2 regions of the Dongia sp. genome follow, and region 1 is predicted to be linked to the other one. Evidence: riboswitches for the same ligand, from Rfam matches in the RefSeq annotation. Region 1 holds a riboswitch; the other holds the start of a gene.

Region 1 (4,407 bases):
CACCCTGCTTCTCCGCCGCGGCGATGTAGAGTGCCAGCAGCCAGGGCGCCGTCGCGTTGATGGTCATCGAGGTGTTCATCTCGCCGAGCGGCAGGCCGTCGAACAGGGTCAGCATGTCGCCGAGATGCGAGACCGGCACGCCGACCTTGCCGACCTCGCCCTTGGCCAGGGCATGGTCGGCGTCATAGCCGGTCTGGGTCGGGAGATCGAAGGCGATCGAGAGCCCGGTCTGGCCGCGCGCGAGATTGGTCCGGTAAAGCCGGTTCGAGGCCGCCGCTGAGCTGTGCCCGGAATAGGTCCGGAACAGCCAAGGTAAATCCCTGGGGGGCTGCTCCCGCTTCTCGCCGCTCATCCACCCTCTCCCAAAATCCGCCGATTTGGCCGGCTTTTCATTGTGCACTGCAATATTGCCCCGGGCAGGCATCCCCAGGCAAGTCCCCCGCGCTGCATCCAAAGTCGCAAGCCCCGCGAAGGAGGATCAGCACAACCCAACTGGGAGGACAGCATGCTGATCAGCGACGCCGGCGTGGACGTGGTCCGCGCCGCCTATCATGCCTTCGGCCGTGGCGACATTCCGGCCATCGTCCATCTGCTGAGCGAGGACGTGGACTGGCGCTTCATCGGCCCGAAGCGCCTTCCCTATACCGGCCGCTTCAAGAAGGCGGAGGTTGCCGCCTGGTTCGCCGCGGTCGCCGCGGCCGACGACATCCAGGCCTTCGAGCCGCGCGAGTTCATGCCGGGCGGCGAGCATGTCACCGTGATCGGCTGGGAGCGCTGCGCCGCGATCCCCTCCGGCAAAGTCTTCGAGAGCGAATGGGTGCACGTCTTCACCGTGAAGCAGGGCAAGATCACCCGCTTCCTCGGCATCTACGACACCGAAGCCTCGGCGAACGCGCGCTAAACCGCGCGCAGCGCCTGCTCCAGGTCCTCGATGATGTCCTCAACATCCTCGAGGCCGACCGAGACGCGGATCAGCCCGTCGTCGATGCCCTGCGCCGCCCGCTGCTCGGCGGTGAGGCGCTGGTGCGTGGTGGTCATCGGATGCGTCGCCAGCGACTTCGCATCGCCGAGGTTGTTGGAGATCAGCACCAGCTGGAGCGCGTTCAGGAACTTGAAGGCGGCCGCCTTGCCGCCCTTCAGGCTGAAGCCGACCATGGTGCCGCCACCGTTCATCTGCTTCTGGGCCAGCGCGCGCTGCGGGAAGCCTTCCAGCGTCGGGTAGAGCACCTGCGCCAGCTTCGCATGCCCCGAGAGCTTGCGCGCGATGGTCTCGGCGCTGGCCGCCTGTCGCGTGACCCGCAGCTCCAAGGTCTCCAGGCCTTTCAGCAGCACCCAGGCATTCATCGGACTCAATGAAGGGCCGGTATGGCGCAGGAAGGGCTGCAGGGTCTCGGTGATGAATTTCTGCGTGCCCAGGATGACGCCGCCCAAGGTGCGCCCCTGGCCGTCGATATGCTTGGTCGCGGAATAGACCACGACATCTGCGCCGAGCTTCAGCGGCTGCTGCAGCAGCGGCGTCGCGAAGACGTTGTCGACCACCACCGTGGCGCCCGCGGCATGCGCCAGCTTGCTCACCGCCTCGAGATCGACCAGCCGCAGGCTCGGGTTGCTCGGCGTCTCCAGGAACACCGCCTTGGTCGGCTTGCCGAGCGCCTGCTTCCAGGCGTCGTTGTCGCGCCCGTCGACGAACACGCATTCGACGCCCCATTTCGGCAGGATCTCGGCCAGGATGAACTGGCAGGAGCCGAACAGCGCATCGGAGGAGACGATGCGATCGCCGGCCTTCACCTGGCAGGCGAGTGCGGCGAAGACCGCGGCCATGCCGCTCGCGGTTCCGCGCGCGGCTTCGGCGCCTTCGAGGTCGGCCATCCGCTCCTCGAACATCGCGACCGTCGGGTTGCCGAAGCGCGAATAGACGAAGCGCGGCTGCGAATTGTTGAAGGCGGCCTCTGCCTCCTCCGCGCTCTCATAGATATAGCCGGACGTGAAGTAGACCGGCTCCGCGGTCTCCTTGAAACCCGAGCGGGACTGGCCCGCATGCACCAGGCGCGTCGCGCTGCGCCAGTGCGACTTGATCTCGCGTTTGCTCGTCATTGAATCAGACCTCCGGACACAAAAACACCCCGACCGGCAAGGTCGAGGTGCAAAATGCGTGTCCCAGACCCTTTTAGCTGCATGTTTAACGTGGCCGCAAGCCGAGCTCAAATCGCCACGAAGTCCCGCGAGTATCCACGCCGGGACGCGAATGTCAACCAAGCGGACGCGCCACGATTCTGCCGCAATCTTCAGAGGCTTAGCGGCACCGCCTTCACGGCGAAGTGACCGCCGGCGGCAGAGGGGTTGATTAGGCTCGCGCGTTGTATGAGCGGGGACGAACCGCGATTCCAATCACTCAACACCGGGATCGCGGCCTGCGCAGGGCAGGATCAGCCCCCGACAGGAGTGGAGAAAAATCATGTTGCGCCTCAAAGGATCGAAGACGATCGCCGCCGCTCTCGCTGGCGGTTTGGCTTTGATGGCCGTCGGCGCCTCGGCCGCGCAAGCCGATGACTCGCATGGCAACGGCTGGGGCCACGGCAAGCACTGGAAGAAGCATGGCCAAGGCGACTGGGACGATGGTCCGCGCGTGGTCGTGCGCAACGGCTATTATTATTCACCGCCGCCGCGCATCCATTATGTGCAGCCGCGGCCGCCGGCCGTCTATTACGAAGCGCCGCCGCGCGTCTATTACGCGCCGCCGCCGCCGGTCTATGTCGTCCCGCAGCCGCAGCCGGCGATCAGCCTGCAGTTCCGGCTCTGACCTCGCGCGCTGCATCAGCGGCAACAACAAGCGCCCCGGCCGCAAGGCCGGGGCGTTCTTGTTTCCAGCACACGCTGCCGTGAGCGGATTCACACTGCCGTGAATCCGCGTGCTTAAGCCCCTGAAATCCAATTGAGAAAAAACGACTCGGAGAATTCGCTCCGAATTTGCAGGGCCGGCCGCGAACTTTTGACGCGCTCGATCGTTTACTGAGGCGAGATGACCGAAGGGCTTTCCACCACGGAATTCGCCCTACGGGGGAACCTCTCGCGGGTCATGGAATTTGAGAAGGAGTCACATCCCATGAAGCGCGTTATCGCGAGCGTTCTACTCGTGGCTTTCCTGTCCGGCTGCTCTGGCATGTCGAACCAGGAACAGCGGACCGTGTCGGGCGGCGCCATTGGCGCAGCGGGCGGTGCCGGCGTGGGCCTGCTCTTTGGTGCACCGGTTGCGGGCGCGCTGATCGGCGGTGCCGCGGGTGCCGCTACGGGCGCGCTTTGCTGCGGCGACGACCGTTAGGATCGACCGCGAGGCTCCATCAACCACACGGGAACACAGGCAACTGTTGAGAGCGGAATAATCAAAAGCGCTGTGGTTTCGGACCCCCGACTGGAACCACAAAAGCGCCCGACGAGGTCCAACTCTGGCCCGGTCTCCCCACCCACGGACCTGGACCTTGTCGCTGAGGCAGATGCCTCGCCTGACGCCCGGCGCAAGCCGGGCGTTTTCTTTTGGGCCGGATCTCACCCGCCCCGTCCCACCCCCGTGAATGGTGCGCCGCGCACTTTGCGTGCAGTATTTAATTTCATACTTTTGATCAATCGCGCATCTTTTGAACAAACGACCCCTATTCTGAGACAGTTTCATAAAGAATCGGGCTTGACCCTTCTGCAATTGCGAAGGCAGGATGCAACGGATTTCGCATCTGCGAATTAATTTGGACACCTCTAGGGGGCATGGGAGCAGGCTTATGAGTGACAATGCCGTCGTCATTCCGCTGACCAAGAAGAATGGCGCGGAGGCGCCCAAAAGCCCGCCGCTGAAGGCGCTCTATGAGCTGGGCGAGATCCCGCCCCTCGGCCATGTCCCTGCCAAGATGTATGCCTGGGCGATCCGTCGCGAGCGCCATGGCCCGCCCGACAAGTCGATGCAGGTCGAGGTCGTGGAGACGCCGAAGCTCGAGGCCGACGAGGTCCTGGTCATGGTGATGGCCGCGGGCGTCAACTACAACGGCGTCTGGGCGGGCTTGGGCAAGCCGATCTCCCCTTTCGACGTGCACAAGGCCGAGTATCACATCGCCGGCTCCGATGCGTCCGGCATCGTCTGGGCGATCGGCTCCCGTGTGAAGCGCTGGAAGGTCGGCGACGAGGTCGTGGTCCATTGCAACCAGGATGACGGCGACGACGAGGAGTGCAACGGCGGCGACCCGATGTTCTCGCCCTCGCAGCGCATCTGGGGTTATGAGACTCCCGACGGCTCCTTCGCCCAGTTCTGCCGCGTGCAGGGCCGCCAGCTGATGCCGCGGCCGAAGCACCTCACCTGGGAAGAGAGCGCCTGCTACACCCTGACGCTCGCGACCGCCTACCGCATGCTGTTCGGCCATCGCC
Region 2 (4,407 bases), on a different contig from region 1:
TCTGGATTCACCTCGATGCCGATGTGCTCGACGATGCCATCATGCCGGCGGTCGATTACCGCATGCCGGGCGGGCTGCAATGGGACGAGCTGACGACGATCCTGCGCACCGCGCTGGCCAGCGGCAAGGCGCTGGGCATGGACATCACCATCTTCAACCCGAAGCTCGACTCCGACGGATCGATCGCACGACGCTTCGCCGCGGCGCTCGGCGAGGGCCTCAACGCCGCCTAGCGGCGCGCCGCGTCGGGATAGTATTGCGGCGCTTCCCGGCGATCGAACATGCCGTAGTCGCGCACGATCCGCACCCGTCGCAGCCACCCGGCATCAGGACCCGAGCGGGCCGCCTCGAACGCTTCCGCCGCGGCCTGGTCACGCCAGCTCAGCAACAGGATCACCTCGCCCGGCGCCAGCACCGCGTCGAACACGTCCCAGGCCACCAGGCCCGCGGCTTCCGGCTTCAGGCCCAGATCCGCAGCGACCGCCTGCGCACCGTTCTGTTTCACCCATTCCGGCGGCCGCTTGCCGCTGACGAGCGTGACGGTCGTGCCCGCACCCACCGCGGTTTCGTCGAGCCGCTGCTCCGGCAGATCCGCCTCGGCTGTATCGCGCGTGATCTGGCCGACCCGCAGGTGATAGTCGCCGAAGATCTCCGAGCGTCCGCGCTCCTGGGCCCCATGGTGCTTGGCCTGGGTGCGCCAGCGCACCAGTGCCTTCTCATCGCGCCAGATCGACAGCGACAGCAGCCAGCCCGGCCGCGCCAGGCTGTGATAGCGCGTCACATCGATGAATCCGTCGATCGCCTGCAGCTCCGGCTTCAGCAGCTGGGCCAGGCCCAGATAGTCGTCCCACTTGTCGGATCTCGGCTGGACCTCGAATACCACCGCGAACATCACCCGCTCCCATCAGCATGATCCGGATGGATATTAGAGCATCCCTCCGGCTAGGTTCGCCTTTTCAGTTCGGCCGGGCCCGTATCGTCATGCCGCTTCAGAATCGCGTCACCCCTTTCGGCGAGATCATCGCGACCCCGGCCCGCGGGATGTTCACCGGCAACCGCGGGATCATCCATGACCCGGAGACCCGGAGCTTGCTGAAGAAGCGTTGGAGCCTCAAATGCTGGCTGATCTGCCAGCTGAAGTACAAGCAGCTCCACCGCGTGCCGATGGCGCGGCGAAGCTGGACCGAGCTGTTCTTCCTCGACGAGGCGACCGCGCTCGCCGCCGGCCATCGGCCCTGCTTCTACTGCAGCCGCGATCGCATCGAGGCCTTTCGTGCCGCCTGGGCCGAGGGCAACGGCGGCCCCGTTCTCGCCGCACCGGAGCTGGACGCCATCCTGCACCGCGAACGCCTGCAGCAACGCAAGAAACGCATCCACCCGATACCCGGCCCGATCGCGCGATTGCCGGACGGGACGATGATCACCGCCGGCGATGCGGCCTGCCTGATCGTGCAGGGACGTCCGCTACGCTGGACGCCGTTCGGGTATGAATCCATCGACAAATCGCCGCGGGCCGAAGGCATGCTGACGCCGCCCTCGACCCTCGCCGCCTTGCGCGCCGGTTATCGCCCGGTGCTGCATGCGAGCGCCGCGGCATGATGCCGGATCTTTTCGCCGAGCGGCGCGAGACGATGGCGGCGGGTGCCGTGCTGCTCCGCGGCTTCGCCTTGCCCCGCGAGACGGCGTTGCTGGCGGCGATCGAGGCCGTCGCCGCGGAAGCGCCGTTTCGCCACATGATGACGCCCGGCGGCTACACGATGTCGGTGGCGATGACGACCTGCGGCAGCGTCGGTTGGGTGACCGACCGCAAGGGCTATCGCTACAGCCCGACCGACCCCACGACCGGCAGGCCCTGGCCGCCGATGCCGATCTGCTTCCAGAGCCTTGCCGCCGAAGCCGCGGCAGAGGCCGGCTACCGGGACTTCCAGCCGGATTCCTGCCTGATCAACCGTTATGAACCCGGCACCAAGCTCTCCCTGCACCAGGACCAGGACGAGCTGGACATGAGCCAGCCGATCGTCTCGGTCTCGCTCGGCCTGCCCGCCACCTTCCTGTTCGGCGGGGCGAAGCGCGGGGATCCGACCGCCAAATACCCCCTGGTCCACGGCGATGTCGCGGTCTGGGGTGGTCCATCCCGCCTCACTTTCCACGGCGTCGCCACCCTCAAGGACGGCAACCATCCGCTGTTGGGGGAAAAACGCATAAACCTGACCTTTCGCAGGGCCTTAGGGTGATTTTTGTCACTGGCGCTTTGGCGCCCGTTGGGCTAAATGGAAGATATTCCGTGGTGATTTGGCCGGCCGGCTTGCAGCCACGTTAAACAACTCGCTAAAGGGCCGCCTGCGGAATCCCCATCAGAGATTTCCAAGGCTGCGGACCCCGAGGCGAGTCAGATGACCGCTCTTTGGGTGAACGCAGATGCCGATCAAGATTCCAGACAAGCTCCCCGCCTTCCAGACCCTCGTCAACGAGGGCGTTCGTCTCATGACCGAGACCGTGGCCGTGCGTCAGGACATCCGCCCGATGCAGATTGGCCTGCTCAACCTGATGCCGAACAAGATCAAGACCGAGCTGCAGTTCGCGCGGCTGCTAGGCGCGACCCCGCTGCAGGTCGAGCTTTCACTGATCCGGATCGGCAACCACACCTCCAAGAACACGGCGGAAGAGCATCTGCTGAACTTCTATCAGCCCTGGGAAGCCGTGAAGCAGCGGAAGTTCGACGGCCTGCTGATCACCGGCACGCCGATCGAGCATATCCCCTATGAGGATGTGACCTATTGGTCGGAGATGCAGCAGATCTTCGACTGGACCGAGACCAACGTCCATTCGACGGTCAATGTCTGCTGGGCGGGCATGGCCGCGCTTTATCATTTCCACAAGATTCAGAAGCACCAGCTGCCGGAGAAGGCTTTCGGAGTCTATCGCCAGAAGATCACCAAGACCTCCTCGCCCTTCATGATCGGTTTCTCCGACGAATTCCAGATTCCGATCTCACGCTGGGCGGAAATCCGCACCGCCGACGTGGCGGCCTGCCCGGACGTGGACGTGCTGGCCTATTCGGAAAGCAAAGGTGTGTGCATCGCCCAGACCAAGGGCACGCGCCGTCTCTATGTGCTCGACCATATGGAATACGACGGGAACTCGCTCGGCGACGAGTATTCTCGCGACGTCGCCGCCAACGTGCCGATCAAGCTGCCGCACAACTACTTCCCGAACGACGATCCCAGCCAGACGCCGCTCAACCGCTGGCGCCCGCATGGGCATCTCTTCATCTCGAACTGGATCAACGAGATCTACCAGACGGTCCCCTTCGACATCGAGAAGGTCGGGACGTAGGTCGCGTTCAGATATCGCGGCCGCTCAGATATCCCGATTGAGCACGATCGAGGTGGTGAGATCGGCCACCGCCTCATGGGAAGAGACCCGGTCGCGCAACGCATTGATGCGTTCGGTGCTGGCAGCCGAGAGCTCGACCAGCAGGTCGATGTCGCCGGTCAGCGAGGTGCAGGACCGCACCTCGGCGATCCGCCGCAGCAGGGCAATGAAGCCGGGCGCCGGCGTGGTCTTCAACCGCACGAACAGATAGACGGACACCGCCGGCCCGCCCTCGACGATCTCGGCGCGGTAGCCGCGGATGATGCCGTCGGCCTCCAGCTTCGACAACCGGTCCCGCAAGGTCGAGCGCGCCAGCCCCACCTTGGCGGCCAGGGTCTTCAGCGGCAGGCGCGCATCCGCCCGCAGCAAGTCGAGGATCTGCCGGTCCTTTTCGTCGATTGGGCGCATCAGGCGGCTGGGCCGGTCAAAGTGGCGGAATGGGGAGCCAAAAGGGCGGTTGTGTTGCGGCCCCCATCCTCCGCAAATTGGGCTCCGGGTCAATGATTCCCCAGTCCCACAGCGAGTGTTCCATGTCGGTCCTGACCACGCTGCCGCCGCAATTCTCTGCCGCCGAAGTGGCCGGCATCGCCGATACGCTCTACGGCCTTTCCGGCAAGCTCGCGCCGCTCGACAGCGAGCGCGACCAGAACTTCCGGCTGACCGAGGCGAATGGCACCAGCTGGGTGCTGAAGATCGCCAACGCGGCCGAGGATCACCAGGCGCTGGCCTTCCAGGCCGCCCTGCTCCGCCACATCCAGACCGCCGATCCCGATCTGCCTTTGCCGCATCTGCGCCCAACCCTCGCCGGCGAGGATCTCGGCCGGACCGGCATACGCGGTGGCGCCGAGCATTTCGTGCGGCTGGTGAGCTGGCTGCCCGGCCAGCTCTATTCCGGCAGCCAGCGGACGGCGGCGCTCCATGCCAGCCTCGGCGAATGCCTGGGGCGACTGGATCGCGCGCTGCAGAGCTTCGGCCACCCCGGCGCCCATCGCGATTTCGACTGGGACATCAAGCAGGCCGGCCGCTCGCGCG

The links. A riboswitch is a leader RNA that binds a small molecule or an ion and turns the genes downstream of it on or off. The one in region 1 is predicted to bind S-adenosylmethionine.
Region 2: linked by a shared signal. The riboswitch ahead of metA (homoserine O-succinyltransferase) and the one ahead of metZ (O-succinylhomoserine sulfhydrylase) in region 1 are both predicted to bind S-adenosylmethionine.

The regions. Positions count from the first base shown of each region.
Region 1 is NZ_JAYRKD010000021.1:44,013-48,419, forward strand. It holds gene ACH2CY_RS19530 (methylmalonyl-CoA mutase family protein) at 1-352, opposite strand, end outside; gene ACH2CY_RS19535 (nuclear transport factor 2 family protein) at 506-901, shown strand; gene metZ (O-succinylhomoserine sulfhydrylase) at 898-2,094, opposite strand; SAM riboswitch at 2,147-2,223, opposite strand; gene ACH2CY_RS19545 (hypothetical protein) at 2,456-2,800, shown strand; gene ACH2CY_RS19550 (YMGG-like glycine zipper-containing protein) at 3,020-3,319, shown strand; gene ccrA (crotonyl-CoA carboxylase/reductase) at 3,771-4,407, shown strand, end outside.
Region 2 is NZ_JAYRKD010000034.1:60,158-64,564, reverse strand. It holds gene ACH2CY_RS24905 (arginase family protein) at 1-233, shown strand, start outside; gene ACH2CY_RS24900 (antibiotic biosynthesis monooxygenase family protein) at 230-892, opposite strand; gene ACH2CY_RS24895 (hypothetical protein) at 982-1,599, shown strand; gene alkB (DNA oxidative demethylase AlkB) at 1,599-2,234, shown strand; SAM riboswitch at 2,275-2,352, shown strand; gene metA (homoserine O-succinyltransferase) at 2,419-3,336, shown strand; gene ACH2CY_RS24880 (Lrp/AsnC family transcriptional regulator) at 3,361-3,783, opposite strand; gene ACH2CY_RS24875 (aminotransferase class III-fold pyridoxal phosphate-dependent enzyme) at 3,906-4,407, shown strand, end outside.